Regions from separate parts of the Sphingomonas adhaesiva genome, predicted to be linked through region 2. Evidence: riboswitches for the same ligand, from Rfam matches in the RefSeq annotation. Region 2 holds a riboswitch; the other holds the start of a gene.
The links. A riboswitch is a leader RNA that binds a small molecule or an ion and turns the genes downstream of it on or off. The one in region 2 is predicted to bind ZMP and ZTP.
Positions count from the first base shown of each region.

Region 1 (15,231 bases), 680 kb from region 2:
GTGGCGGCATGAGCGCGTCCTTCACCGTCGCCCTGGCGCTCGGCATCGCGGCCCTGCTGTTCTGGGCCGGCATGTCCGGGCGGCTGGAGCCCTCTTCGCGGTGGGCGCGCCACACGCTGAACGCGGCGCTCGGCATCGGCGGCGCGGTCGCCGGGCTGATCGCCCTTGCCTGGTTCCTCCTCATCACATCCCTGATCTTCTGATCCTGCCGTCGGAGTCCTCCCATGTCCCTCCTCCAAGCATCCAAGCAGTACAAGCCGTTCGAATACCCCTGGGCGTTCGAATTCTGGAAGCGCCAGCAGCAGCTCCACTGGCTGCCCGAAGAGGTGCCGCTGGGCGAGGATTGCCGCGACTGGGCGCAGAAGCTGTCCGATCACGAGCGCAACCTGCTGACGCAGATCTTCCGCTTCTTCACCCAGGCCGATGTCGAGGTGCAGGACTGCTACCACGAGAAATACGGCCGCGTGTTCAAGCCGACCGAGATCAAGATGATGCTGACCGCGTTCAGCAACATGGAGACGGTCCATATCGCCGCCTACAGCCACCTGCTCGACACGATCGGCATGCCCGAGAGCGAGTATGGCGCCTTCCTCGAATATGCCGAGATGAAGGAGAAGCATGACTATATGCAGAATTTCGGCGTCGACACCGACGAGGATATCGCGCGCACGCTCGCGATGTTCGGCGGCTTCACCGAAGGGGTGCAGCTGTTCGCGTCGTTCGCGATGCTGATGAACTTCCCGCGCTTCAACAAGATGAAGGGCATGGGGCAGATCGTCACCTGGTCGATCCGCGACGAGAGCCTGCATTGCGAGGGCATCATCAAGATGTTCCACACCTTCGTCGCCGAGCGCCAGTGCCTGACCAAGGCGGTGAAGGACGATATCGCCGACGTCTGCCAGACGACGATCCGGCTGGAGGACAATTTCATCGACCTCGCCTTCGAAATGGGCCCGGTCAACGGCATGACGCCCAAGGAGATCAAGAAGTACATCCGCTTCATCGCCGACTGGCGACTGGGACAATTGGGGCTGAAGCCGATCTACATGATCGACGAGCATCCGCTGCCCTGGCTGACGCCGATGCTGAACGGCGTCGAGCACGCCAATTTCTTCGAACAGCGCGCGACGGAATATTCGAAGGCCGCGACCAGGGGCCAGTGGAACGACGTATGGGATTCGTTCGACAAGCGCCGCAAGGCGAAGGCCGGCGCACTGCCGACCGGCCCCGCGAACGAGGAAACCGGCGACATGTTCGCGCGGGCGGGCGTGGCGGCGGAGTGAGGTGCCGCCGCTCTTGCCGCTGGCGCAGAATAACTCGCGTCACGGTCATCTCTTTGCCAGCAGAAGCCGACAAGATGGGAAACTCGACACCTCGTTGATATAGACAGCGCAAATGCCCGTCATTTCCCTCTTCTTCGGCATCGTGATCCGGATGTATTTCGACGATCATCCGCCGCCGCACTTCCATGCAAGCTACCAGGGCTTCGAGGCGTTCGTGCGGATCGAGGATGGCGAGATCACGCAGGGGAGCCTGCCGCGCAAGGCCGCCCGGATCGTGCGGCAATGGGCGCTCGACCACCGGGACGAGCTTATGGCAAACTGGCAGCGCGGCGTGGACTTGCTGCCGATGGAGATGATCGCAGGAGCGGACCTCGATGATTAAGATCGTTCGGCTCGCCGTGACGGGCCCGACCAGCCTGTCGCTCGCCTTCTCCGATGGCAGCCATGCGACGTGGTGCGCCGACGACCTGATCGCGCGCGACACGGTCATGACGCGCCCGCTCGGCGACGCGGGCTATTTCGCGCGCGCCTTCATCGAGGGCGGCGCGCTGGCATGGCCCAACGGCTTCGAACTGTCGGCGGCCAGCCTCCATAGGCGCCTGGCAGAATCGGGCGCTCTCATCAGATCGGCCGCGTGACCGCTATCGTGTCAGGTCGCGCCCCACCTGCTCGATCGGGATCATGGCCGACCACTCGCGGAGCCGATCGAGCTCGCGTCCGCCGGCATCACGCCTACCCCCGCACCTCCGCCACCAGCGGCGGGGTCTGCTGGTGCTGCACCACGCGCCATTCGTCATGCGCCAGCCGGCGGTACGTCGAGGTGCAGTGCGCGACATAGCCTTCCTCGCCGCCCTCCCCGCCGCGCTGTGCGTGGGCGGTATAGCCGACCACGATCAGCCCTTCCTGCGGACGCACGATGCGGCGGTCGCTCAGCGCGACCTTGTCCCAGCGCGGCGTGTCGCTGACCGCCTTCACCGCCGCCTCGCCCTCCAGCACATAGGGCGGCATCGGCACGACCATCAGGCAGCTGTCGTCGATCGACTCGCGGTAATGCTGCGCGTCGCCGGTCCACAGGCTCTCCTCGAAGGCCCATACGCGGTCGTCTTCCATCATCCGGCTCCGTCGTGGTGAGCCGCGACAGCGCGCGGGCCCGGCGAACGTTCCGGATCAGCCGCCCAGCAGCCCCAGCGCCACCATCTCGCGACGCAGCGTCTCGGCGTCCCGGAACAGATGCGAGCGGATGCCCAGCGCCGTCGCGGCGGCGACATTGGCGGCATTGTCGTCGACGAAACAGGCATCCGCCGGCGCCAGCCCGAATCGGTCGAGCGCCAGCCGGAAGATCGCCGGGTCGGGCTTCACCATCTTCTCGTCGCCCGACACCACGATGTCGCGGAAACGGTCGAACATCCCCGCTTCGCGCACGCGGAAATCGGCGAAGAACTCGCCCGAGAAATTGGTGATCGCGAACAGCGGCACGCCCGCTGCCTCCAGCTCGTCGACCAGCGCCGCCATGCCGGGCATCGGCCCCGGGATCTGCTCGGAAAAGCGCGGCCCCCACAGCGCGATCATCGCGGCATGTTCGGGATGGAGCGCGCTCAGCTCCGCCGACGTCTCCGCGAAGGGGCGGCCGGCGTCGTGCTGGAAATGCCATTCCCGCGTGACGACCGTCGACAGGAACGCGTCGAGCGCCCGTTCGTTGTCGAACAGGCGCTCGTACAGGACCCGCGGGTCCCAGTCGTACAGGACGTGCCCGACGTCGAAGATGACCGACGTCGGTGTCGTATCGGCAGAAGCGGCACCGGACCGCTCCCCCAAGACCGATCAGCCCTGGCGGGCCTTGAAGCGGCGATTCGTCTTGTTGATGACGTAGGTGCGCCCGCGGCGACGGATCACGCGGTTGTCGCGATGGCGGTCCTTGAGCGACTTCAGGCTGTTGCGGATCTTCATGATACGGGCTTCTTCGGCTGGAAATCTGGAAAGCGCGCCGCCTAGAGAGCGCGCCTGCGAAAGTCAACCTGACTCGCGGCCGCGGCCCACGGAGCTTGCGGGTCGCTGCGGCGTTGCTATGTCGCAACGATACACGTTTTTTGCGGGGGTCCGTCATGCGCAGCGCCGTCCTTGTCCTCCTTGCGGGCCTGCCGCTCGCCGCCTGCGCCACCGGGCCGCAGACCTTTCCGGTCGAGGCCACGCGCTTCCACTATGACGCCGTCGCGCAGCGCGGCACGATCGCGGTGGAGCCGCTCGCCGGCCCCTCCTCGGCCAGCCTGGAGTACAAGACCTATGCCGCCGCGGTGCAGGCCGAGCTGCTGAAGAACGGCTTCACCAGCCCCGCGGCGGGCGCGAAGCCCGACTTCATCGCCACCGTCGGCTTCACCCGCGCCGACCGCGCGCTGCCGCCGCGCGGGTCGCCGGTGCGGATCGGGCTGGGCGCGGGCGCGGGCAGCGGCGGCTGGCGCGGCGGCGGCGGGATCGGCGGGGGGATCAATTTCCCGATCGGCAATTCGCCCGCGCGCTGGGGCGTCGTCACCGAGCTGGCGGTGCGCATCCGCCACGGCGCCGATGCGGTGTGGGAGGGTCAGGCGCAGTCGCTGACCGACACCACCGCCCCCGACGCGGATGCCGCCTCGGTCGCCGCGCGGCTGGCGTCGGCATTGTTCAAGGACTTCCCCGGCGAATCGGGCCGCACGATCGAGGTGAAATGACGCTGTCCATCAACGCCGCCTTCGACGGCGGCAACATCCGCACCGTCGCCATCGAGGAGTCGGGCGATCGTGTCCGCTGCGACCTGGAGATCGTCCACGATCAGCAGTCGGACTTCTTCCAGTGGTTCTACTTCCGCGCCGCGGGCGTCGCCGGGCGGCGCGTGACGTTCCGCATCCTGAACGCGGGGCAGAGCGCCTATCCGTTCGGCTGGCCGGGCTATCGCACCCGCGCCTCGACCGACCTCGCCGCATGGCGCACCATCGACACCCGGTACGAGGGCGGCGTGCTGTCGTTCGACTGGACCGGCGCGGAGGGACAGGACCTCGCGTGGTTCGCCTATTTCGCGCCCTATACGATGGAGATGCACCAGCGCCTGATCGCGCGCATCGCCGCGCGTCCGGGCGTCGCCTACCGCGAACTGGGCCAGTCGCTCGACGGCCAGCCGATCGACTATCTCCGGCTCGGCACGGGGGCGAAGCAGGTGTGGCTCTACGCGCGCCAGCATCCCGGCGAATCGATGGCCGAATGGTGGATGGAGGGCGCGCTGGAGTGGCTGACCAGCCCCGCCGCGGCGGCGCTGCTGGCGGCGGCGACGGTCCATGTCGTCCCCAACATGAACCCCGACGGCACGCGGCGCGGCCATTTGCGCACCAATGCGGCGGGGGTGAACCTCAACCGCGAATGGTCGCACCCGACCGCCGAGCGCAGCCCCGAGGTCGCCTGCGTCCTGGCGGAGATGGACCGCACCGGCGTCACCTTCGCGCTCGACGTCCACGGCGACGAGGCGATCCCCGCCAATTTCATCGCCGGGTTCGAGGGTATTCCGTCCTGGACCGACGCGCACGGCGCGAAATTCACCGATTTCGGTAGGCGACTCGCCGCGCACACCCCCGATTTCCAGACCGAGAAGGGCTATGACCGCGCCGCGCCGGGCACCGCCAACCTCGCCATGTCGACCAACCAGCTCGCCGAGCGCTTCGGCGCGGTGTCGGTGACGCTGGAAATGCCGTTCAAGGACCACGACCCCAATCCCGACCCCGAATTCGCGTGGAGCGGGGAGCGGTCGAAGACGCTCGCGGTGTCCTGCCTGGAGGTGCTGGCCGGGATGATCGACACGCTGTGACCGACATGGCGACGACGGGCGCGTCCGTGCGGCGACGACGGTCCACCGGCGCCACGCTGCGCCGCTGGTGGTCGATGAAGGTGACCGGCGGCGTCGCCCATGCCGAGGTGCTGGACCGCCTCACCGCGCAGTCGGGCTGGTCGGGGCGCTATCTCTTCCATATCGTCATCGCCGCGGGCATCTCGATCCTGGGGCTGCTGCTGCCCTCCTCCGCGGTGCTGATCGGCGCGATGCTCATCTCCCCGCTGATGATGCCGATCCTGGGGCTGGGCTTCGGCATCGCCACCTTCGACCTGGCGGAGATCCGCCGCGCGGGGCTGGCGCTCGCGCTCGGCTCGCTGATCGCGATCGTGCTCTCGACAGCCTTCGTCGCCGTGTCCCCGCTCCAGACCGTCACCAGCGAGATCGCCGCGCGCACCCGCCCGAACCTCTTCGACCTCATGGTGGCGATGCTCTCCGCGATCGCGGGCGCCTACGGCGTCATCCGGGGGCAGGGCGGGACCGTCGTCGGCGTCGCCATCGCCATCGCGCTGATGCCGCCGCTCGCGGTCGTCGGCTTCGGCATCGCGACCTGGAACGGGCCGGTGGCGGGCGGCGCGCTGCTGCTGTTCATGACCAACCTCGTCTCGATGGCGCTGGTCGCGGGCGGGATGGCGCGGCTTTACGGCTTCGGCTCGCACCTGTCGCCGCAGCAGACGCGGCTGCAGGGGACGCTGATCGTCGTCGGGCTGCTCGCGCTCGCGGTGCCGCTGGGCATCGCGCTGCGCCAGATCGCTTGGGAATCGGTCGCCCGCCGCCAGATCCGCGAGGCGGTGCTCGCCCCCTTCCCCAGGGAGGCGCGGATCAGCCAGCTCGACATCGACTTCGATACGCAGCCGGTGACGGTGCGCGCCGCGGTGCTCACCCCGCGATTCGCGCGCAACGCCGACGGCGCTGCGATCCGCGCCGCGGGCAGCGCGGTCGGCCGCCGGCTCGACCTCCACATCGACCAGTTGCGCGTGGGCGAGGACGAAGGCGGTCCGCAGGCCGCGCAGATCGCCGCCGCCCGTACCACCGACTTGGGCGCCACCCCCGCCACCGGCGAGCGCGACCGCGTCGCGCGCCGCATCGCGCTGCTCGCCGGCGTCGCGCCGGACGCGGTGCTGGTGGACGGCGCGACCCGCCGCGCGCTGGTGCGCATGGCCCCGCTGCCGGGCGCGACGCTCGCGACCTACCGCGCGCTCGCCGACCGCGCCGCCGCCGAACTCGACGGCTGGCGCCTGACCATGGTGCCCCCGGTCACGGCGTTGCCGCCGATCGCCTTCGACGGCGACACGCCGGATGCGACGGCGGTGTCGCTGGCGGGCTGGGCCGCGACGACGCGCGGGCAGCCGGTGATCGTGCGCGGCGCCCCCGCGCGCACCGCGCCGGTGGTGGAGGCGCTGCGCCAGAAGGGCGTGGATGCCACCGCCGAGCGCGGCCCCGCGAGGTCCGTCACGCTCGATTGGGGCGGCGCCGCCCAGTAACCCCCGGTCCTTCCGGCCAAGGCGGGGACGACGGTGGAAATGACATCATCCCGTCACCCCGGCCTTCAGCGGGACCCTTGCAACAGTCTCCACCGTGCTCCTGCGAAAGCAGGAGCACGATCGGTACGCGGCGCCGTGCATCCATGTCGCAACGGCCCCACCTTGCGCCGGGGTCGCGCTTCTTCTTCCGCCGCGCCGAAAGCGGGATCCCGGGTCAAGCCCGGGGTGACGAACCCGACAGGCGCCCTGCCTCTTCCTCCCGGCCGCGCCAGAACCACGGTCCCGCATCAACCCCGGGACCACGCCCCGGCGGCCGTTTCACTCGCCATCCCCTCACACCGGCTCGGGCGTTCCCCCGCGCCGCGCCTGCGCGCGCAGCTGCTTCAGCAGCGCGGCGGCCGCCTCGCGCCGTTCATCGCGCGCGCGCGGCGGCGGCGCGACCTTGCGCGCATCCTCGCGCAGCAAGAGCATCCGCAGCATCGCATCCGAATAGCGCCGCCGGTGCGCCACCACCTCGCCCTTGTAGACGATGGGCTCCAGCCAGCCCGTCACCGCCCGCTCCATCGCCGCGCGCTCCAGCACCGGCGCGACGAAGACCAGTGCCTGATCCCATGCCTCCCCGAACGCCGGGATCCGCCGCCTCACCCGGTACGCCGAGGTGGTGGTCAGCCCGACGTGCCGGCACGCCGCCTTCACGCACCCCGTCTCGCGCAGCGCGCGCAGGAACGCCACCTGCCGCGCCGGCGTCCACCCGTCATGCCGATGCCGGAACGCGGCCACGCCCTCGCCGCCGTTGTTGCCTTTATCGCCGTCCATACCCCTGTCTCCCACACCGCTCCGCCCGGAAATACCGCAGCGAAATGCGTGTAGGACAGCGCAAACCCGCAGGACCTTCCCGCTTCCGCGTCCGCGGGTGGCTGGTTCGGGAAAAAGAGATCGGGAACGGGTTTTGGGACTGCCCTCCCCAACGAAGGCCAGCGGGCGCTACCGCACGACGGACGTCCCATGTCACGTTCGTTATCGGGAAGGTCACTCGGTTGCCCCTCGTTTCCGATCTTGCATCAGGTCAGGTTAGCGGTAGGCTGCCCTCGCTGCGTGACTGGCGACGTAGATGGGCAACCATCGGGGAGCGCGGTTCTACAGAAGGCCGCTCGCCTGGGCCGCTCCACGGAAGGAAGCGGCATGAAGATTGCAGTATTCTTGTTCGATGGTGTCACGGCTCTTGATCCGATCGGCGTGTATGATCCGCTCGCGCGACTACCCGACACCCAAATTACCTTTGTAAGCGAAACAGGTAGTCCTTGCCGGACCGGCGATGGCGTTCTTTCTCTCGCGCCTGCCGCTGCAATCGCAGACATCGGCGAAACCGACATATTGCTCATACCGGGCGGCAGCACCGAGGGGTTGCGGCAGTGCATGGCCAGCGAACTCGTGCGCTCGAATGTGGTGCGGCTCGATCAAGGCACGAAGCTCACGGCCTCTGTATGCACGGGATCGCTGATCCTTGGCGCTTGCGGTTTGCTTCGCGATCGCAAGGCCACCACCAACTGGCGTGCGAAGGACTACCTTGCTCGCTTTGGCGCTAAATACACCGGAGAGAGGGTGACACGGGACGACAAGTATTGGACCTCTGCCGGTGTCACGGTAGGAATCGACCTTGGCCTCGCACTCTGTGCCTATATCGCCGGGGACGACATGGCGGCAGCGGTCGAACTGGCGATGGAATATGATCCAAAACCACCCTTTGGAACGGGCAACCCGCATAGCGCTCCGCTCGAACGTCAGAAGATCGTGATGGAAATACTTCGAGGCTAAGCATGTGCGCCGGCAGCGGCCTTCGCGTCGCAGATTGACGTTGCCGGCGTATCAACTCGGACGTCGTAGGCGAGATTTGAGATGGCCAAGCGTTTCCCGAAACTCGATCCCTTCCGAGACTCCCCCCGCCGACGATCCACCACCGCCAACGAACCGCCCCCCCTTTCGCACATGCGGCACCGCTGCTATCGCCCGCGGCGACCGAGAGTTTCGTTCCCGTCGTCGCGGCCCCGCGCGCTCCGCCCGCGCCCGCCGCCCGACGGCCCTTGAGAAGAGGACCACGCCCATGACGGCCATCGGCCAGGATACGTTGAACGCCCGCACCACGCTTCAGGCCGGCGGCCAGTCCTACGACTATTTCTCGCTCAAGACCGCGGAGGCGAAGTTCGGCGACATCAGCCGGCTGCCCTTCTCGATGAAGGTGCTGCTGGAGAACATGCTCCGCTTCGAGGACGGCGTGACCGTGACCGAGGCCGACATCAAGGCGATCGTCGACTGGCAGCAGGAGCGCCGTTCCGACCGCGAGATCCAGTATCGCCCCGCGCGCGTGCTGATGCAGGATTTCACCGGCGTGCCGTGCGTCGTCGATCTCGCCGCGATGCGCGATGCGATCACGAAGCTGGGCGGCGACGCGGCGAAGATCAATCCGCAGGTCCCCGTCCACCTCGTCATCGATCACTCGGTCATGGTCGACGAATTCGGCACGCCCAAGGCGTTCGAGGATAACGTCGATCTCGAATACGCCCGCAACGCGGAGCGCTACGAGTTCCTGAAGTGGGGCAGCAAGGCGCTCGACAATTTCAAGGTCGTGCCGCCGGGCACCGGCATCTGCCACCAGGTCAATCTGGAATATGTCGCGCACGCCGTCTGGTCCTCGACCGAGACCGGCGACCACGCCGGGAACGGTGCGACGATCGCCTATCCCGACACGCTGGTCGGCACCGACAGCCACACCACGATGGTCAATGGCCTCGGCGTGCTCGGCTGGGGCGTCGGCGGGATCGAGGCGGAGGCCGCGATGCTCGGCCAGCCGGTGTCGATGCTGATCCCCGAGGTCGTCGGCTTCAAGCTGACCGGCGCGCTTAGGGAGGGCATCACCGCGACCGACCTGGTGCTGACCGTCACGCAGATGCTGCGCGCCAAGGGCGTGGTCGGCCGCTTCGTCGAATTCTACGGCCCCGGGCTCGACCAGATGACGCTGGCGGACCGCGCGACGATCGCCAACATGGCGCCCGAATACGGCGCGACCTGCGGCTTCTTCCCGGTCGACGACAAGACGCTCGACTATATGCGCCTGACCGGCCGCCCGGACGAGGTCGTCGCACTGACCGAGGCCTATGCCAAGGCGCAGGGCATGTGGCGCCACGCCGATGCGCCCGATCCCGTGTTCACCGACACGCTGGAGCTGGACATGTCGACCGTCGTGCCCTCGCTCGCCGGCCCGAAGCGTCCGCAGGACAAGGTCGCGCTCGACCAGGTCGACGACGTGTTCAACGCCGATCTGGCGAAGACCTACAAGAAGGCCGCGCCGGCGCGCGTCGCGGTCGACGATCGCGGGCACGACATCGGCGACGGCGATGTCGTGATCGCCGCGATCACCTCGTGCACCAACACCTCCAACCCGTCGGTGCTGGTCGCCGCCGGGCTCGTCGCGCGCAAGGCGAATGCGCTCGGGCTGAAGCCGAAGCCGTGGGTGAAGACCTCGCTCGCGCCGGGGTCGCAGGTCGTCACCGACTATCTCGACAAGGCCGGGCTGTCGGCGGACCTCGACGCGATCGGGTTCAACCTCGTCGGCTACGGCTGCACCACCTGCATCGGCAATTCGGGTCCGCTGGCGGCACCGATCTCGGCCGCGATCAACGGCAACGACATCGTCGCCGCCTCGGTCCTGTCGGGCAACCGCAACTTCGAGGGCCGCGTGAGCCCCGACGTGCGCGCCAACTTCCTCGCCTCGCCTCCGCTGGTCGTCGCCTATGCGCTGAAGGGTACGGTAACGTCGGACATGAACGAGACGCCGATCGGCCAGGGATCGGACGGCAATGACGTGTACCTGCGCGACATCTGGCCGACCAACCAGGAGGTGTCGGACCTCATGACCGCCAACATCGACGACGGCATGTTCCGCGCCCGCTACGGCAACGTCTATGCCGGCGATGCGAAGTGGCAGGCGATCGACGTGACCGGATCGGACACCTATTCGTGGCGCGCCGGGTCGACCTATGTCGCCAACCCGCCGTACTTCGAGGGCATGGGGATGACCCCGGCGCCCGTGACCGACATCATCGAGGCGAAGCCGCTGGCGATCCTGGGCGATTCGATCACCACCGACCACATCTCGCCCGCCGGTTCGATCAAGGCGGACAGCCCCGCAGGCACCTGGCTCCAGGAGCATCAGGTGTCGAAGCAGGACTTCAACAGCTACGGCGCGCGCCGCGGCCATCACGAGGTCATGATGCGCGGCACCTTCGCCAACATCCGCATCAGGAACGAGATGGTGCCCGGCGTCGAGGGCGGGATGAGCCGCTACGACGGCCAGGTCATGCCGATCTACGACGCGGCGATGCGCCACAAGGCGGACGGCACCCCGCTCGTCATCGTCGCGGGCAAGGAATACGGCACCGGCTCGTCGCGCGACTGGGCGGCGAAGGGCACCAACCTGCTCGGCGTCCGCGCGGTCATCACCGAGAGCTTCGAGCGCATCCACCGCTCGAACCTGGTCGGCATGGGCGTCCTGCCGCTCCAGTTCGCCGATGGCGCCACGCGCGAGACGCTGAAGCTGACCGGCGACGAGACCTTCACGATCCACAACGTCGCGAAGCTGCGCCCGCGTCAGGACGTCGAGGTCGCGCTGGCGCGCCCGGACGGCACCACCGAGAAGTTCCTGACCCGCTGCCGGATCGATACCGTCAACGAGCTGGAATATTTCCTCAACGGCGGCATCCTCCAGTACGTGCTGCGCAACCTGGCCGCGTAGGCGACGCGCACATCATCGACCGTGGGAAGGGAGGGCCGCCGCGCCCTCCCTTCTTCGTTCCGGGGGAGCCATATGAGCGACGAATACGTCTATGACGACGCGACCGGCGAGTGGGTCGCCGCCGGCGCGGCGACGCCCGCGGTCGAGGCGGTGGAAGTGCGCGACGCGGTGGGCAATCTGCTGACGGACGGGGACGGCGTGACGCTGGTCCGGGACCTGAAGGTGAAGGGCACCAGCCAGACGCTCAAGCGCGGCACGGTCGTCAAATCGATCCGCCTGACCGGCGACGCGCAGGAGATCGATTGCAGGTTCGACGGCATCAAGGGCCTCGTCCTGCGCGCGGAGTTCGTCAGGAAGCGCTGATCTCGCCTTCGCCGGACGATCCGGTTACGCTGCCGGCCGGGGAGAGTGGACGTGAAGAAACCGCAGACCGTCTCCCGGCTCAACGAACTGGGCCGGGTTCAGCTATCCAAGAGCTTCTACATGCGCGATTTCCTCTATTCGGAAATCGCGGCACTCCACGGCCTCGCCAACATCCCCGACGACCCCGACCTGGCGATCGCGGCCGGCACGCGGCTGTGCCAGGAGCTGCTGGAGCCGCTGCAGGACGCCTTCGGGCGCATCGCGATCCGCTCCGCCTTCCGCTCGGCCGAGGTCAACGCGCTCGGCAACGCGAAGGGCTACAATTGCGCCTCCAACGAGCGCAACTTCGCCGGGCACATCTGGGACCGGCGCGATGCCGCGGGCCACATGGGCGCCACCGCCTGCATCGTCGTCCCCGGCTTCGCGCAGGCCTTCACCGCGCCCGACGACTGGAAGCGGATCGCGTGGTGGGTGCACGACCATCTGCCCTATTCGGCGATGGAATTCTTCCCCGTCCGCTGGGCGTTCAACCTGCAATGGCACGAACGGCCGCTGCGGATGATCTACAGCCACATCCCCGAGGCGCGCGGCTACCTGACCAGGCCCGGCATGGACGGCCATGACGCCGACCACCGCGCGCTGTGGGAAGGGATCGTGCCCGGTCGATAGGCCGCATCACGCCCCCAACGCCTCCCCGGCGCGCTTGCGGCCCCACAGGAAATACACCGCCAGCCCGACGACATTCCACACCACGAAATATCCTTGCGTCTTCGACGGCAGGCTGAAGAACAGGTACAGGCATCCCAGCACCCCGATCGCCCCCACCAGCGGTGCTAGCGGCGTGCGGAACGTCCGCTTCGCCTCCGGCGCACGCCGCCGCATCACCAGCATCGCGACGCACACCGCGACGAACGCCGCCAGCGTGCCGGCATTGGCCAGCGCCGCGATCGCGTCGATCGGCATCACCCCCGCGATCACCGATACCAGCACCGCGGTCAGCACCGTGATGCGCACCGGCGTACCCCGCGCGGACACCTTGGCGAGCGACGCCGGCAGCAGCCCGTCGCGCGCCATCACGAAGAAGATGCGGCTCTGCCCGAACAGGAACCCCAGCAGCACCGTCGGCAGCGCGATCACCGCGCTCGCCGCCAGGAAGGTCGCGAACCCCGGCTGGCCGATACCGCGCAGGATCAGCGCCAGCGGTTCCGGGCTGTCGGCGAAGGCGGTGAAGCGCAGCGCGCCGACGGCCGCCACCGCGACGCCCATGTAGATGACGACGCACGCCACCATCGACCCCACGATCCCGATCGCCAGGTCGCGCCCCGGGTTCTTCGTCTCCTCCGCCGCGGTGGAGATCGCGTCGAAGCCGTAGAAGGCGAAGAAGATGATCGCCGCCGCCGCCATCACGCCGCGCTCCGCGCCGTCGGCGGACACCGACTTGGCAAAGCCGAACGGCATGAACGGATGCAGGTTCGCCGCGTCGAAATGCGGCACCGCCACCGCGACGAAGACCGCCAGCGCGATCAGCTTCACCACCACCAGCACGGCGTTCAGCGTCGCGCTCTCCTTCGTCCCCAGCGACAGCAGCCCCGCGACCACCGCGATGATGAACACCGCGGGCACGTTGACGATGCCGCCCAGCTCCGGCCCCTGCGTCAGCGCGACCGGGAATCCCCACGGCGTCAGCAGCGCGCTGGCATAGCCCGACCAGCCCACCGCCACGGTGGAGACGACCAGCGAATATTCCAGGATCAGCGACCAGCCGATGACCCAGGCGATCACCTCGCCCAGCGCCACGTAGCTATAGGTATAGGCGCTGCCCGATGCCGGGATCATCGTCGCCATCTCGGCATAGGCGAGCGCCGCGCAGGCGCAGATCGCGCCGGCGATTACGAACGACAGGATCACCGCCGGCCCCGCACGGTCCGCCCCGACCCCGATCAGCGTCAGGATGCCCGTCCCGACGATCGCCCCCACGCCCAGCGCGACCAGATGCGGCCAGGACAAGGTCCGCGCCAGCACCGTGCCGGCATGCTGCTCCACCCCGATCGGCTTCCTGCGAAACAGGCTCATCGTTCCCCTTCTCTTATGGTTGCAGCGGATACGTGTAGGCCGTGCGGACGGGGCGCGAAACCCCGGGTCGATCCTGACCGTCATGCCGGGCTTGTCCCGGCATCCGGGGCCCCGGACCAGGTCGAGACATCTGCGAAAACTCAGTTCCTTGTTCCCCGGCGAAGGCCGGGGCCTCTGCAAAACAGGTGCAACGGCACCGAGCCCACGCCGTGCTCCTGCGCAGGCAGGAGCCCAGGGCCCAGCAGAACAACGCCTTATGGGACCTGCAACTCCGGGCTCCTGCCTGCGCAGGAGCACGGTGCAGCCTTTTGCAAAGGTTCCGCTCTCGCCGGGGAACGGCGCCCCTCATTCCCGCAACGCCGCCACCAGCGCCTCGACCAGCCGGCTGTCCGCCACCCGCCGCGCCGAATCCGCCGCCGTCACCAGCCCCACCACCCGCCGCCGTGCGAACCCCTCCAGCGGCACGACCGCGACGCCGTCGCCCGCGAAGCATTCCGGCATCACCGTCACGCCCAGCCCCGCCGCCACGAACGCCGCCGCGCGATCGTCGCTCGTCGTGCGTGCCGCCATGAACGGGCGCACCCCGCGGCTGGTGAAGTGCCGGCTGACCTCGCTCAGCGCCTCGCAGTGCCGCCGCACGATCATCGGCTCCGCCGCGACGCGCTCCGCCGCAACCTGCGCCTCGCCCGCCAGCGCGTGGCGCGCCGCCATCGCCACGCCATAGCCTTCCTCGAACAGCGCCGTGCCGCCCCCGCCCCGCTCGACCGCGTCCGGCGCCACCACCGCATCGACGCGCCCGCGGTCCAGCGCCGCCGCCAGTTCGCGGTCGCGCCCCTCGATCAGTTCCAGCCGCTCGCCCGGCGCCGCCGCTAGGGCCTGCGCCACCGCCGCGCGGATCAGCCGCGCCGGCATGGTCGAGACGATCCCCACCCGCATCAGCCGCGCGCTGGCCTCGGTCGGCGCGCCCTCGGCGCGCGCGAACTCCGCCTCGATCCGCCGCGCATGTCCGAGCAGCCGGCTGCCCGCCGCGGTCAGCGCGACGCGGCGGCTGGTACGCATCAGCACCGGCTCGCCCAGCAGCCCTTCCAGCTTCGCGATCCCCGCCGACAGCGTCGGCTGCGTCACCCGGCACGCCGCCGCGGCGCGCGTGAAGCTGCCCTGATCGACGACGGCGAGGAAATAGCGCAGCAGCGAGCGGTCGAGCATAGACGGTGTCTATCGTTTGGCGCGGCTCGCGGCAATTTTACTATCGTCCGCCGCTCGCCTAGATGTCGCGCAGGACGAGCAGGAGAGACGCATGCAGGGCCTCGATTTCGCGCTGGGCGAGACCGCGGAGATGATCCGCGACACCACGCGCCGCTTCGCCGACGAACGCATCGCACCGCTCAGCCA
Region 1 covers NZ_JAQIJT010000001.1:835,353-850,583, reverse strand. The annotation lists gene PGN23_RS04155 (hypothetical protein) at 1-12, shown strand, start outside; gene PGN23_RS04150 (hypothetical protein) at 9-203, shown strand; gene PGN23_RS04145 (ribonucleotide-diphosphate reductase subunit beta) at 225-1,283, shown strand; gene PGN23_RS04140 (DUF4160 domain-containing protein) at 1,396-1,665, shown strand; gene PGN23_RS04135 (DUF2442 domain-containing protein) at 1,658-1,921, shown strand; gene PGN23_RS04130 (DUF4440 domain-containing protein) at 2,016-2,396, opposite strand; gene PGN23_RS04125 (HAD-IA family hydrolase) at 2,451-3,098, opposite strand; gene ykgO (type B 50S ribosomal protein L36) at 3,105-3,230, opposite strand; gene PGN23_RS04115 (DUF4136 domain-containing protein) at 3,386-3,985, shown strand; gene PGN23_RS04110 (M14 family metallopeptidase) at 3,982-5,109, shown strand; gene PGN23_RS04105 (DUF389 domain-containing protein) at 5,115-6,614, shown strand; gene PGN23_RS04100 (hypothetical protein) at 6,948-7,430, opposite strand; ZMP/ZTP riboswitch at 7,700-7,782, shown strand; gene PGN23_RS04095 (DJ-1/PfpI family protein) at 7,797-8,429, shown strand; gene acnA (aconitate hydratase AcnA) at 8,716-11,403, shown strand; gene PGN23_RS04085 (alkylphosphonate utilization protein) at 11,476-11,766, shown strand; gene PGN23_RS04080 (hypothetical protein) at 11,818-12,435, shown strand; gene PGN23_RS04075 (amino acid permease) at 12,442-13,839, opposite strand; gene PGN23_RS04070 (LysR family transcriptional regulator) at 14,185-15,045, opposite strand; gene PGN23_RS04065 (acyl-CoA dehydrogenase family protein) at 15,137-15,231, shown strand, end outside.
Region 1: it holds a riboswitch for ZMP and ZTP, as region 2 does, so the genes downstream of both, PGN23_RS04095 (DJ-1/PfpI family protein) here and PGN23_RS00780 (DJ-1/PfpI family protein) in region 2, are expected to answer to the same signal.

Region 2 (15,231 bases):
TCTGCGCGAACCAGAAAAGAGAGCCGCCCGTGGCGGCTCGGAACGCAGCAACAGACGCCACACCTCCGCGTCTTCGCGCCTCCGCGTGAACCCGATCTACTCCGCCGCCAGCAATTCCGCCGCCTGAAGGTCCACCGACACCAGCCGGCTCACCCCCTTTTCCACCATCGTCACCCCGAACAGCCGGTGCATCCGGCTCATCGTCACCGCATTGTGCGTCACGATCAGGTACCGCGTGTCGGTTTCCTGCGTCATCCGGTCGAGCAGGTCGCAGAATCGCTCGATATTCGCATCGTCCAGCGGCGCATCCACCTCGTCCAGCACGCAGATCGGCGCCGGATTCGTCAGAAACAGCCCGAAGATCAGCGCCACCGCGGTCAACGCCTGCTCGCCCCCCGACAATAACGTCAGCGATTGCAGCCGCTTGCCCGGCGGTTGCGCCATGATCTCCAGCCCCGCCTCCAGCGGATCGTCCGAATCCACCATCGCCAGATGCGCCTGCCCGCCGTCGAACAGCGTCGTGAACAGCCGCCGGAAATGCCCGTCCACCGCCTCGAACGCCGCCAGCAGCCGCTGCCGCCCCTCGCGGTTGAGCGTCCCGATCGACCCGCGCAGCCGGTTGACCGCCTGCCCCAGCTCGTCGCGTTCCGCCGCGGTCGCGCTGCCCGTCGCCTCCAGCTCGGCCAGTTCGCGCTCCGCGACCAGATTGACCGGCCCCAGCCGCTCGCGATCGAGCGTCAGCCGCTCGTGCGCCTGCGACTCGGCCTGCGGCGTGGCCACCGACCCGCTGTCGAACCCCGCCTTCTTCGGCAGCACGGGGGCGGGACATTCGAACCGTTCGCCCGCGACCCGCCCCATCTCGACACGGCGCAGGTCGTGGTTCTCCGCCCGCGCCGCCGCCCCCGCGCGTGCCTCGCGGGCGGCGGCGAGCGCCTCGTTCGCGCGCGCCTGCGCCGCATCGGCTGCGCGTACCGCGCTATCCGCATCCCGCTCCGCCGCCTGCGCGACATCTGCCGCCTCCTGCGTCTCGCGGTGCGCGGTCTCCAGCGTCGCGATCTGCGCCGTCAGCTGCGCCGGGCGATCGACCAGTCTCTCCAGCTCCGCGCCCAGATCGCCCGCGCGCTTGTCCATGTCGCCGATCCGCCGCGCCGCCTCGCCTGCGCGCGCGCGCCAGCCCTTCGCCTCCGCGGTTCCCGCCGCGCGCCGCTCGCGCGCGGTCGCCAGCATGCGGTCGTGCGAGGTGCGATCGGCCCGCGCCAGCGCCACCTGCGCGCGCGCCGCCTGCGCCTCGGCCTGCAACCGCGCGACCTCGCCCGCCGCGCCGCTGCCATCGGGGAGCGCCTCCAGCGCAGCCTGCGCGCCGTCGCGCTCGCGCTCCGCCTCGGCGACGTCCGCCGCCGCACGCTCCGCCCGGACGGTCAGGTCCCGGCGCTGCTCCGCCAGCCGGTCCAGTTGCGCGGCGGCGCGATCCTCCTCGCGCTGTGCGGCGCGCTCCTCTTCCTCCGCCCTGGTCAGCAGCGCGCGCGCCGATTGCGCCGCACCGCGCGCGCGCGCGATCCGCTCGTCGACCGCCGCGCGGCGCTGCGTCGCCTGCGCCACCGCCGCCTCGACGCCGGGCCGCTCGGCCTCGATCGCGGCCAGCCGGTTGCGCCGCTCCATCCGCTCCGCCGCCGCCGCGCCCCCGCCGGTGGTGATATAGCCGTCCCACCGTCGCAGCCGCCCCTCGCGCGTGACCAGCCGCTGCCCGGGCGACAGCGGCTGCCCCGAATCCGCCTCCACCAGAAAGATCTGCGACAGCCGCCGCGTCATCGCGTCCGGCGCGGTGACGCGCGCGGCGAGCGGCAGCGTCCCCACCGGCGCCGGCGGGTCGGTCTTGCGCACCGCCGACCCGCGCCAGTCCTCCAGCGAGGATTCCAGATCGTCCCCCAGCGCCGCCGCCAGCGCACGTTCGAACCCCGGCTCCGCGCTGATCGCATCGACCAGCCGGTCGCCCGCCTCGCGCGTGGCGCGGCGCAGCGCCGCCGCCTCGCCGTCCAGCGCCGCGAGCGCGGCGATCGCCGCGGCGCGCGCCGCCTCCGCCGGATCGCGGTCCTCGCGCGCCTCCGCCTCGCTGGTATCCGCCCAGTCGAGCGCCGCGCGCGCCTTCGCCGCCTGCTCGCGCGCCGTCGCCTGCGCCGCCGCCGCGGCATCGCGCGCGGCCTCCAGCACCGCCGGGTCGTCGAGGGACGCGAGCGCACGCGTCACCTGCTCGCCATCGCGCACCGCGCGATCGTGGCGCGCCTGCGCAGCCGCCAGCGCGGCGGCGGCAACGCGCCGCTCCGCCGCCTCCGCCGCCTGCGCCGACAGCGCCTGCGCCAGCGTCACCTCGACATCGCGCGCCGCACGTTCCGCGTCGGACAGCGCCTGCTCCAGCGCAGGGACCGCCGCGGTCGCCTCGGCGATACGGCGGTCGAGGTCGGCCGCCTCCTCGCCCAGCCGCGCCAGCGCCTCCGATGCGTCGTGCGCCAGCGCATCCTCACGCGCGCGATCCTCCGCGATCCGCCTGGCGGTGGTCTCCATCTCCAGCAACCGGCGCTGGAGCCCGTGGCGCTGCTCTCGCGCGCGGGTCAGCTGATGACCCACCTCGCCCGCCCGGTCGCGCGCCGCCAGCGCCGCGGAGCGCGCGGCCGCCAGCGTCGCCGCCGCGTCGCGCTGTGCGGCCAGCGTCGCCTGCTCCGCGGTCGTCGCGTCCGCGACCGCGCGGTCCGCCGCCGCCGCCTCGGCGCGCGCCGCCTCCGCCGCCGCCGCGGCATCGCGCCAGCGCGCATAGATCATCCGCGCCTCCGCCACGCGGATCCGCTCCGACAGCAGCCGATAGCGTTCCGCCGCGCGCGCCTGCCGCCGCAGCGCCGCGACGCGCGTCGCCTGGTCCGCCATCAGTTCGTCGAGCCGCGCCAGATTGGCCTCGGTCGCGCGCAGCCGCGCCTCGGCATCCTTGCGCCGCACGTGGAGGCCCGCGATCCCGGCGGCTTCCTCCAGCATCGCCCGCCGCTCGCCGGGCTTCGCCGAAATGATCGCGCCGATCCGGTTCTGGCTGACCAGCGCGGGCGAATGCGCGCCCGTCGCCGAATCGGCGAACAGCAACTGCACGTCCCTGGCGCGCACGTCGCGCCCGTCGATCCGGTAGGCGCTGCCCGCGCCGCGCTCGATCCGGCGCACCACCTCGCTTTCGGTGGCGCCGTCCGGGCCGTCGACCTCGGCCAGCAGCGCGACCTCGGCGAAGTCGCGCGGCGGACGCGTCGCGGTGCCCGCGAAGATCACGTCCTCCATGCCCGCGCCGCGCATCGACTTCGCGCTGTTCTCGCCCATCGTCCAGCGCAGCGCTTCGAGCAGGTTGGACTTGCCGCAGCCGTTGGGGCCGACGACGCCGGTCAGCCCGGGCTCGATGCGCAGGTCGGCCGGGTCGACGAAGCTCTTGAAGCCCGTCAGCCGCAGCCGCTTGATCCGCATCGCGCCCCCCGCCAGCCGCCGGGCGTCAGGCGCCCGCGTTCTTCAACGCGCCCTCGACCGCCTGCCACGTCACCGCATTGTCCAGCTTCTGCCCGTTCAGGAAGAAGGTCGGCGTGCCGGTGACGCCCGCGTTCGAGCCTGCGTCCATATACTTCACCAGCGCATCGATCTGCTTCTGGTCGCTCAGGCAGGCGCGGACCTGCGCCTCGGTCAGCCCGCGCTGCTTGGCGAAGTCGATGAAGCCCAGCTTCTCGGCCCAGGCGGTGAAGATCTTCGCCGGGGGCTGCCCCTGCAACTGCTGCTGGAACGCGCCTGCATCCTCCATCCTGGGCAGTACCTGCGGCTGTTCGGCGAACATCTGCTCCAGCATCGGGAAGAACGGCTGCGCCCCGGCGCAGCGCCCGATCAGCGCGGGCGCGAAATCGGGCGCGCCGTGGACCAGGAACTCGCGGAACTCGTACGACACCTTCCCCGCTTTGACGTAATTGTCGATCAGCGGGCGCATGCCGGTGTTGGCGAAGGCGCCGCACGTCGGGCACAGCCGCGAGCCGTACTCGACCAGCTTCAGCGGCGCGTCGGGATTGCCCATCACATAGCCGCCCTCCGGCGTCGCGGCCACGGTCTGCGTCCAGTCCTGCCCGGCGGGCGCACTGACCGCCGCGACCGAATTGGCGGGCGCGGCGACGTTGCCGTCCCCGCCCGAGCCGCATGCCGCCAGCAGCGCCGCAGGGATCAGCGAGAGGATCGCGATACGCTTCATCATGTCACTCCATCACTTCGCGCCGGCGGCGCGCAATTGCGGTTGCAGCTGGGCCCAGCCGACATTCTGCACCAGGCGGCCGTTGATGCGGAAGGCCGGCGTGCCCTGCACCCCGCCCTGCGGCCCCGCGCTCGTCGCCTCCGACACCGCCAGCACGCGCTTCACCGCGGCATCGCTGGCGAAGCAGGCGTCGATCGCCGGCGCGGGGGCACCCGCGGCGCGCGCGATCGCGGTCAGCCCGGCGCCCTCGGCCATCGCCTTCATCTGCGCCAGCTGCGGCCAGCTGGCGATCCGCTCGCGATTGCCCTCGCCCCATTCGCCCGCACGCTCGATCCATTGCATCTGATCGGCGAAGACGCGCTCGTGATAGGCCGGCCAGGCGCGCGGCCCGACGCAGCGCGCCAGCGTGGCCGCAATCAGGTCGAGCCCGTCGTGCACCTGGTTGCGCACCTCGACGCTCAGCGTACCGGAGCGCACCATCGACGTGACGACCGGCTTCGATTCGGCGGCATAATGCGCGCAGTGCGGACAGGTGTAGCTGACATATTCGACCAGCTTCACGCCCGCCCTGGGATTGCCGGTCACGTAGCTTCCCGTGGCGACCGGCGTGACGACGGCGGTCCACGGCCGCGCCGGGGCGGCGGCGGTGATCGGCGCGGCGAGCAGGACCAGCGCCGCAAAGGGCAGGAAACGGCGCATCAGCGGACCTTCGGCAGGGTGAGAGGGGGCGCGGCGACACCGGCGGCGAGCGCCTCCAGCACCGCCTTCAGCTCGGGATCGGCGATCGTCTTCAGGCTCTCGCCCATCTCGGACGGCGCGGGCGCCAGCGTCGGCGCGACGCGCCGCTCGGGACGCTTGCTCACCTCGCCCTGCCGGATCGCGACCTTCACCACCGCGCCATAGCCGAAGAAGCGGTTGACCCGCTCGATGATCTCCGGCGTCAGGTGCGTCATCATCGGTGCGTGCGCGCCGCGCACGACCAGCGTCAGCGTGCCGTCCTGCTTCTTGCCCATCGGAAAGCGGATCGATTCGGGGGTGCTGACCGCCGACAGCCGCTCGCCGACGATCTCGGGCCAGCGCGACACGACCGCGGACTGGACGAAGCCGAATTTGCGAAACGCCGCGCCGCCGATCGCGGGCAACAGCTCGGCGACCGCGCGCGAGCGGTTCTGCCGCTCGGGCTCGGCCTTGGGCGGCTTCGGGGTGGGGGCGCGCTCGCGCTTGCTCATTTGCCGCCCCATGCCATAGCCGGGGCATGGACGCCAAGCGCCGCGACGTCGCCCCTTTGCTGCTCGACTGGTACGACCGTCATCGCCGCGACCTGCCCTGGCGCGCGCGCGCGGGCGAGACGCCCGATCCGTACCGCGTCTGGCTGTCGGAGGTGATGCTCCAGCAGACCACCGTCGCCACCGTGCGCCCGCGCTTCGCCGCGTGGACCCGGCGCTGGCCGACCTTCGCCGATCTGGCCGCGGCCGGCGACGAGGACGTCATGGCCGCCTGGGCGGGGCTCGGCTATTACGCCCGCGCGCGCAACCTGCTCGCCGCCGCACGCACGATCGCGCGCGATCACGGGGGACGGCTGCCCGATAGCGAGGCCGCGCTGCGCGCGCTGCCCGGCTTCGGCGACTATACCGCCGCCGCGGTCGCCGCGATCGCCTTCGGACGGCGCGCGGTCGTCGTCGATGCCAATGTCGAGCGCGTCGTCGCGCGGCTGTTCGCGATTCGCGAGCCCCTGCCCAGCGCCCGCCGCGCGATCCGCGCCGCCGCCGGGACGATCACGCCTGACACGCGCGCCGGCGATTTCGCGCAAGGAATGATGGACCTGGGCTCTGCGATCTGCACCCCGCGCAAGCCCCGCTGCCTGCTGTGCCCGATCGCGACTGCGTGCGACGCGCTCGCCGCCGGCGCGCCCGAGGCGTTCCCGGTCAGGAAGCCCAAGGCGGCGCGCCCGCACCGCCACGGCACGATCTTCTGGCTGGAGCGCGACGGCGCGGTGCTGCTCGTGCGCCGCCCCGATACCGGGCTGCTCGGCGGGATGCGCGCCTTGCCCACCGGCGCGTGGAGCGATGCCCCGCCGGGGCTGGCCGACGCCCCCGCGGATGCGGCGTGGCAGGTGCTGGACGAGCGGGTCCACCACGGCTTCACCCATTTCACGCTCGACCTTGCGCTGGCGGTCGCGCGGACGCATCACGCGGTGAATACAGGCGAATGGTGGCCGATCGCGCGGCTGGACGAGGCGGGGCTGCCCACCTTGTTCGCGAAGGCGGCCGGGATCGTGAGGAGAGCGGAACGATGAAGGCGAGATCGATGCTGGCCGCCACGCTGGTGCTGGCCGCCGGCGGCAGCGCGCTGGCGCAGCAGGCGCGCCCCGCGCCCGCCCTCCCCGGCGATGCCGAGGCCCGCGTCACCCCCGCCTTGCCCGCGACGCAGGCGCTGTTCGACGGCTATGTCGCGCAACGGCGCGTTCCCGGCATCGTCGGCGCGTTCGGGGTCGGCGACGCTCCGACGGCCTTCGTCGCCTCGGGCCGGATCGCCTACGACCCGTCCGCCCCCGCCGCCGGGCCGGACAGCCTGTGGCGCATCTATTCGATGACGAAGCCGATCACCGCGATGGCGGCGATGATCCTGATCGAGGAGGGGAAGATCGGGCTCGACGATCCGCTGTCGAAATACTTCCCCGCCTTCGCGCGCATGCGCGTGCTGACCAGTCCCGACACGTCGCTCGAGTCGAAGCCGGCGACCAGGCCGATCACGATCCGCGAACTGCTCACCCACACCGCCGGCCTGGGCTACAACATCAACGCCAAGGGACCGCTGCTCAAGGAATACGAGCGCCTCGGCATCCTGCCGGCGCAGCTCAACGCGCCCACCGAGGCGCAGGCGCGCGCGGTACGCCCCAAGACGCTGGAGGAATTCGCCAACCGCGTCGCGACCGTGCCGCTGATCGCGGAGCCGGGGACGACGTGGCATTATTCGATCGGCCTCGACATCATGGGCGCGGTGATCGAGAAGGCGAGCGGGATGCCGTTCGACCGCTTCGTCCAGACGCGGCTGCTGGACCCGCTCCAGATGACCTCGACCTTCTGGCACGTGCCCGCAGGCGACACGAGCCGGTTCGCCACCAATTACGCGGTCGTCGACGGGCGGAGCCTGCCGATCGACCCCGCGGCGACATCTCCCTATCGGCAACGCCCCAGCTTCCCCTATGGCGGCGCGGGGCTGGTGTCGTCCGCGCGCGACTACGACCGCTTCCTCCACATGGTACAGGACAGCGGCACGCTGGACGGCGTCCGGGTACTCAAGCCGGAGACGATCGCGCTTGCGACCTCCAACCTGCTGCCCCCGGGCGTGACCTTCACCGGGGTGACGCCGGGCGCGAACACCAACGCCGGCTACGGCGCGGGCGGCTATGTCATCCTCGCGGACAAGCCCGGCGTGATGGCGGGCACCTGGGGCTGGGACGGCGCGGCCAACACCGTCGCCTGGGCCAATCCGAAGCGGCGCATGCGCGGCGTGGTGATGGTCAACATCTTCCCGCCCGGCTCGCTGCCGCTGCGCGCCGAGGTGCCGCGCGCGCTGTTGGCGGATGCGGCGCGGATGAACACGCCTGCGGGAGCGCTCAAGTGATCGCCCCGGCCATTCCAGCGCCCGGCTTCACCGGCGGCCTGCTCGACCGCGCCGATCATCTGCGCCACGATGCCGATGCCTTCGCCAGCGCGATGGGCAATTGGCAGGCGCGCCTGCTCAAGCTGCACGATTTCGAGCCGGAGGTGACCGAGGACGGCCGCCTCGCGTGGACCATGCTGACCGAGGCGCCCGACGAGGCGGAGTTCGTGCTGCTCGGGCTCGACAACGGTCGCCCGCGCTTCGCCGCGGTGATGCCGGGGCAGGCCGCGCCGCCGCCCTTCCGCTCCCCCAACCTGTTCGCATTGCTCGACCAGATGCAGCCGGGCGAGGCGGCGACCTTCGCCGCCGCCCGCTCCCTGATCGACTGGCATGCGCGGCATCCGTTCTGCGCGCGCTGCGGCGTGAAGACCGCGATCTTCCGCGCCGGGTGGGGCCGGAAGTGCGACGGCTGCGGCACCGAGCATTTCCCGCGCGTCGATCCGGTCGTCATCATGATCGCCGAGCATGACGGGCGCGCGCTTCTGGGCCGCCAGCCGTCCTGGCCGCGCGGCCGTTACTCCGCGCTCGCCGGCTTCCTGGAGCCGGGCGAATCGATCGAGGAAGCGGTGACGCGCGAAATCTCGGAAGAGGCCGGGATAAAGGTGACGAACGTCCGCTACATCGCGAGCCAGCCCTGGCCGTTCCCGTCGCAGCTGATGATCGCCTGCGTCGCGACCGCGGCCGACGATACGCTCACGCTCGACACCAACGAGCTGGAGGATGCGATCTGGGTGACGCGCGACGAGGTCCGCGCGGCGCTGGCAGGCGAAGAGGCACCGTTCCTCGCACCCCCGCCCTACGCCATCGCGCACACGCTGCTGGCGACCTGGGCGGAGGGAGCGTAGCACCACCCCGGCGAGGGCGGGGCCTTTGCAAAAGGCCACACCGTGCTCCTGCGTAGGCAGGAGCCCAGGGTCGCAGGTCCCATAAGGCGTTGATGTGCTGGGCCCTGGGCTCCTGCCTGCGCAGGAGCACGGCGTGGGCTCGGTGCTGTTGCACCTGTTTTTGCAAAGGTCCCGCCTTCGCCGGGGTGGCATAGGGCGATATCAAAGCTCCCGCGGGTCCGGCCCCATCCGCCCGTCGGGATCGTCCATCGCATCGATCCCGGCGATGTCCGCGTCGCTCAGCCGGACGTTTCGCGCGCCCCAGTTGCTCTCCAGATGGTCGGGATCGGCGGCCTTGGGGATCACCGACAGCCCCTTGGCCAGATGCCAGGCGATGATGACCTGCGCCGGGGTCGCCCCGACGCGCTCGGCTATGGCGACGATCCGCTCGTCCTTCAGCGTCGCGCCCTGCCCCAGCGGGCTCCAGCTCTGCGTCACGATGCCGTGCGCCCGATTGTATGCCTGCACCTCGCGCTGCTGGAACGTCGGGTGCAACTCGATCTGATTGACCGCCGGTGTCACGCCGGTCGCCTCGACGATCGCGTCGAGATGCTCGGGCAGGAAGTTCGAGACGCCGATCGACCGCGCCTTCCCCGCCTCGCGAAGCGCCACCAGCCCCTTCCACGCCTCGACGAACTTGCCGCCCGCGGGATGCGGCCAGTGGATCAGGTACAGGTCCACCGCCTCGCGCCCTAGCAGTGCCAGGCTCGCGTCGAGCGCGCCTTCGGCGTCGCCGTGCTGGTCGTGCCACAGCTTGGTCGTCACCCAGACGTCGTCATGGCCCAGCCCGTCGCCGACGCCGCGCTCGTTATGATACAGCGCCGCGGTGTCGATCAGGCGGAAGCCCAGGTCGATCCCGGCGCGTACCACCGGCGCCACCTGCGAATCGGGGATCTGATAGGTGCCGAGCCCCAGCTGGGGCATGCTGCGGCCGTCGTTCAGGGTCAGGTCGGTCATCCGCCACGAACCGTCGCTGGCGCGTGCGGTTCCCGCTTTCGCGCTTCCCTTTCCGGCGCGTCTGTCGCAGGGGCGCGAACATGGTCGAGAAGATCCTTGCCGCACTGGCGCTGTTCGCCGTCTCCGTGATCCGCGCCGGTGGCTATTGGGGCGTCGCCCTTCTGATGGCGATCGAGAGCGCCTGCATCCCGCTGCCGTCGGAGATCATCATGCCCTTCGCGGGCTATCTGGTCTCGACCGGCGAGATGAACCTGTTGCTCGCCGCGACCGCGGGCGCGCTGGGGTGCAACCTGGGCTCGATCGTCGCCTATGAGATCGGGCGGCGCGGCGGGCGGCCGATGGCCGAGAAGTTCGGCCGCTACGTCCTGATCGGCCCGGGCGAGCTCGACCTCGCCGATCGATTCTTCAACCGCTGGGGGACGTGGGCGATCCTGATCGGGCGGATGCTGCCGGTGATCCGCACCTTCATCGCCTTCCCCGCAGGCGTCGCACGGATGAAGCTGATCCCGTTCCACGTCTACACCTTCGTCGGCAGCTGGCCGTTCTGCCTGCTGCTCGCCTGGATCGGCGCGACGCTGGGCGACAAGTGGAACAGCGACCCCCGGCTGAAGGCGTTCTTCCACCGCGCCGATGCAGTCATCGGCGTGGTGCTGGTGGCGGCGATCGCCTTCTACATCTGGCACCGCGTGAAGGGGCTGAAGAAGGCGGAATAACTGCCGCACCGTCGTCGCTGCGAGCGTAGCGAAGCAATGACGACGGTGCCCCCCCCCCCCCCCCCGCCTTAAAACCCCCGCCGCGCCGCCAGCGCCCGCAGCCGCTCGTCGCGCCCCGGCGCCAGCTGCGCGACGCGCTTCTCATAGGCCTCCACCGCCGCCACGCCCGCGCGCTCGGGCGAGCCTGCATCGAACGGCGGCGCGGGATCATATTCCAGCGACAGCTGCACCGCGCGCGCATGCGCCTCGCCGCGGATCAGCGCCATCAGCGTCAGCGCGAAGTCGATCCCCGCGGTCACCCCGCCGCCCGTCACGCGGTTGCGGTCGACCACCACGCGCTCCGCCACCGGCTCCGCACCGAACAGCGGCAGCATATGTCGTTGCGCCCAATGGCACCCCGCCTCGTACCCGCGCAGCAACCCCGCGGCGCCCAGCACCAGCGAGCCGGTGCACACGCTCGTCACCCAGGTCGCCCCCTCCCCGATGCGACGGACCCAGTCCATCGTCCGGTCGTCGGCGATGACCTGCATCGTCCCGAACCCGCCGGGGATGCACAGAATGTCCGCCGCGGTCACCTCGTCGAAGGTGGCGGTGGGCAGGATCGAGAAGCCCGCGTCGGTCGGCACCGGCTCCAGCGTGGCGGCGACCAGGTCGAGCCGGGCATTGCCCAGCCGCGACAGCACCTGCGCCGGGCCGGTCAGGTCCAGCTGGGTCACGTCGGGGAACAGCAGGAAAGCGATTCGCAGCGTCTCGGTCATGCCACAGGCTCCTTCGTCACGAGGGTGCCCAGGCGCGCGGCGGAAAAGTCGGGGTCGCGCTTCCCCGCGGTGCTCCGCGAATGCGCCAGTCACGCGACCGGGCGGATGCTATCAGCCCGCCCGCACCCTGTCACGGCACATCGTTGGCGCCCTTCGCCGCGGCGCGCTGTTCGCGCTTCCACCGCGTGGCGTTCTGCACGACGCAGCCCGTCGCGCTGTTCGCGCCGACCGTGGAACAGGTGCCGACCCCGACGTTGCCGACCTCCTGGTTCGCCTGCACCTGCGTCGCCCAGGACTGGTTCTCGGGCGTCACCTCGAAATTGCGCAGCTCCTTGGGGATGCGGAACTGCTCTTCGGCGGGACGGCGCGAGCACACCACGATTTCCTCGCCATTGGCGTTCGTCGGGCATCGCTCGTTGCCATAGAGCACCAGTACCCCGTTGACCGGCGCACTGCGCGAGGCGCCGCCCGCCAGACCCCCGGTCTTCGGCTTGCGCACCATATCGGGAGACGGCGGTCCGCTTTGCGCCAGCGCCGCTGCGGGCAGCAGGGCGAACGACAGCAGCAGGGCGACAGCACGCATCGGGGTCAGATCCTCTTGGCGGTGGCGATGGCGATGCGGCATCCCAGCCGGATCGCGGCGGACATCAGCGGATAGGCGGGCGCATCCTCCGCGCCGCTCGCCAGCGCGGTATCGCGATGCTCCAGTTCCTCGGCCTGGAATTCGGCGATGGCGTGCGACAGCTCGGGGTCGCTGTCGCCCAGCTCGACCAGCTGGTCGGCATAATGCTTGTCGATCTCGGTCTCGACCGCGGCGGTGCAGGCCATCGCCGCCTCCGGCCCGATCGCGGCGGTGACCGCCCCCAGCGCGAAGCCGGCCACGTCCCAGAACGGTTGCAGGATCGTCGGGCGCACGCCGCGCTCCGCGATCATCCGGTCGAAGAAGGCGCGGTGCCGCTCCTCCTGCAACGCCATTGCGGAAATCTTGCGCGCCATCGGCGAGCGCTGGCCCATGATCGCCAGCTGCCCGGCATAGATGCGCGTCGCGCCATATTCGCCCGCCTGATCGACGCGGATCATCGAAGCGCTCGCCGCGGGACGATCGCCCGGCTTCCATCCCATCACCGCCTCCTCAGCTGCATCGCGATCAGCGCGGCGCCGATGAGCGAGACGACCGCGTTCCACCCCGCCAGCGATATGCCCAGCAACGTCCACTGTGCCGCATCGCATCGAACGATCGGCGCGGCGAGCAGGTCCTTGAGCGCCTCCTCGGTCGAGCGCCCGGCGGTGGAGACGGTCTGGGTGCAGGCCGTGATCCCCTGCCACCAATGATATTCCACCCCGGCGTGGAAGACGCCGATCAGCCCGGAGATCGCGATCAGCGCCGCCGCGCCGGCGACCAGCGTCGCCTTGCCGCGCGGCCCGCCGGTCACGAACGCGAGCGCGGCAAAGACCAATGCGCCGTAATGCGGCCAGCGCTGCCAATGGCACATCTCGCACGGATACAGACCGCCGATCAGCTGGAACGCCCAGGCCCCGCCGAGCAGCGCGGCGGGGATGAGCAGCGCGAGCAGCCGCGCGTTGCGCAAGGCAAGCGTCATGCCGCCCGCCCTCCCCCGTCATGCCGGGCTCGTCCCGGCCTCCAGGGCGCCGCGCGCCTCACGATCGTTGATCGCGCGGAACCCTGGACCCCGGAACAAGTCCGGGGTGACGAGGTGGTGGAGGCTACCGCTAGAGCCCCGTCACCCCGGGCTTGACCCGGGGTCCCGTTCGCTTTCGCCTGCGCGTCCCTCACTTCTTCGCGTCCGGCTTCGCCATCGCCGCCGTCACCGCGGCGACCTGCTGCGCCCCGCCCAGCCGCGCGATCGTCTTCAGCGCGTACCACAGCTGGAAATCATCGACCCCCTGCTTCTTCAGCGCCTCGGGCGTGGCGGAGAAGCGCGGATCGTCCTTCACATCCTCCTCCAGCACCGCATTGTCGGGCGCCTTGATCTCGTTGATGAGGTGGCGGCGCAGGTCGCTCTCGCGGAACACCGGGCGGTTCTTGTAATCCGGGTCGGACAGCTGGGGCACGCGGATGTCGGGTTCGATCCCGCCTTCCTGCACGCTGCGGCCCGACGGGGTGAAGTAGCGCGCCGTCGTCAGCCGCAGCGCGGTGCGCGGCCCCAGCGGCAACAGCGTCTGCACCGATCCCTTGCCGAACGTCCGCTCGCCCATCACCAGCGCGCGGTGGTGGTCCTGAAGCGCACCCGCGACGATCTCGCTGGCGGACGCGGTGCCCGCATCGGTCAGCACGATCACCGGCAGCCCGTGCGCGTCGTCGCCCGGCTTCGCATAGTAACGCTGCGTATTGGCCGCCTCGCGCTCACGCTGCGACACGATCTCGCCGCGCTCCAGGAACGAGTCCGCGACCGCGATCGCCTGGTCCAGCAGCCCGCCGCCATTCTCGCGCAGGTCGACGACATAGCCGAGCGGGCGATGCCCCAGCGCCTTGTCGATCGCCATGATCGCGGCGCGCGTGTCGGCGCCGGTCTGCTCGGAGAAGGTGTTGATGTTGATATAGCCGACGTCGCCCTTCACCTCCCATTTCACCGGGCGCTGGACGATGACCTCGCGCACCAGCGTGACGACGATCGGCTTGTCGCGGCCGGGGCGGACCAGCGTCAGCGTCACCTTGCTGCCCGGACGCCCGCGCATCTGCGCCGTCGCCTCGTCCAGCGTGCCGCCGTAGATCAGCTTGCCGTCGATATGCGTGATATAGTCGCCCGACTTGATCCCGGCGCGCCCAGCGGGCGTATCCTCCTGCGGCGCGACGACCTTCACCGCGCCGTCCTCCATCGACACGGTCAGGCCCAGCCCGCCGTAGCTCCCCTGCGTCTGGATGCGCAGATTGTCGAAATCGGACCCGTCGACATAGCTGGAATGCGGATCGAGCGCGGCGAGCATGCCGTCGATCGCGCCCTTCATCAGCTGTTCGTCGGTGACCTTGTCGACATAATCCGCCTTCACGCGGTTGTAGACGTCGAGGAACTTGTCGAGCTCGCGGTAACTGACGGTGTCGGCCGCGGCCATCGCCCCGGTGGCGACGGGGACCATCGCGATTCCGGTGACCAGCGCGGCGGCCTGAAGCAGTCTGGACTTCATACGATCGGATCGATCCTGCGACGAAAGAAGGCGAAAAGCCGGTGTAGCGGAAAGGCGGGCGCGATCAAAGCGGGTCCGTCCGCACCGGCATCCGCCGCCCACCATGGGCATCGCCGCCTGAACCCCCGCTGAGCGTGCGTCACCCCACCAGCCGCGCGATGTCCATCGGCCGCCCCAGCCGCCGCAATTCCACCGTCACCTGCGCCCCGTCGTTGACCGCCGCCCGCCCGATCGGAGCACCCGCCGCCACCGTCTGCCCGGGCCGTACCGACAGCGTCCCCAGCCCGGTCAGCAGCGTCGTCCACCCCGCGCCGTGATCGACGATGACGACGCCGCCATAGCTGCGGAACGGACGCGCATAGGCGATCCGCCCAGCGGCGGGCGCGACCATCGCCGCGCCGGGCGCGACGGCGAAGGTCAGCCCCCGCGCGCGCACCCCGTCGCCCGACACCTCGCCCAGCCCGGTGACCAGCCGCCCGCGCACCGGCAGGCGATAGGCGGGCGCGTCCGCCACCGCGGCCGGGGGGGCCGCCGCGGGTGGCCCCGGCAGCGCGATGACGTCGCCCAGCACCGCCTGTTCCCCGCCGATCCGCGCCAGCCGTTCGCCGGTGTCGCGCGCGACCTCGCCCAGCGCCAGCGCGCGCTCGTCGCCGTCCCCCACCGCGCCGCGCAGCGCCGCGAGTTGTTCGCGCGCCTCGACCAGCCGGCCGCGACCGTCCTCCAGCGCACGCGCCGCCGTCTCGGCATTGTCCTGCAGGGTACGGGTCCGCGCCACCTGCGCGCGCAGCGTCGCGGTCCGCTCGCGCAGGGCGGGCAGCGTCGTCGCCAGCACCGCCTGCACATGCACCAGGTCGCTCACG
Region 2 covers NZ_JAQIJT010000001.1:158,195-173,425, forward strand. The annotation lists gene smc (chromosome segregation protein SMC) at 97-3,489, opposite strand; gene PGN23_RS00740 (thioredoxin domain-containing protein) at 3,515-4,252, opposite strand; gene PGN23_RS00745 (DsbA family protein) at 4,262-4,948, opposite strand; gene PGN23_RS00750 (DUF721 domain-containing protein) at 4,948-5,490, opposite strand; gene PGN23_RS00755 (A/G-specific adenine glycosylase) at 5,505-6,545, shown strand; gene PGN23_RS00760 (serine hydrolase domain-containing protein) at 6,542-7,876, shown strand; gene nudC (NAD(+) diphosphatase) at 7,888-8,760, shown strand; gene PGN23_RS00770 (aldo/keto reductase) at 8,962-9,756, opposite strand; gene PGN23_RS00775 (DedA family protein) at 9,837-10,469, shown strand; gene PGN23_RS00780 (DJ-1/PfpI family protein) at 10,538-11,227, opposite strand; ZMP/ZTP riboswitch at 11,247-11,330, opposite strand; gene PGN23_RS00785 (hypothetical protein) at 11,358-11,810, opposite strand; gene PGN23_RS00790 (demethoxyubiquinone hydroxylase family protein) at 11,816-12,349, opposite strand; gene PGN23_RS00795 (disulfide bond formation protein B) at 12,349-12,828, opposite strand; gene PGN23_RS00800 (S41 family peptidase) at 13,019-14,371, opposite strand; gene PGN23_RS00805 (murein hydrolase activator EnvC family protein) at 14,511-15,231, opposite strand, start outside.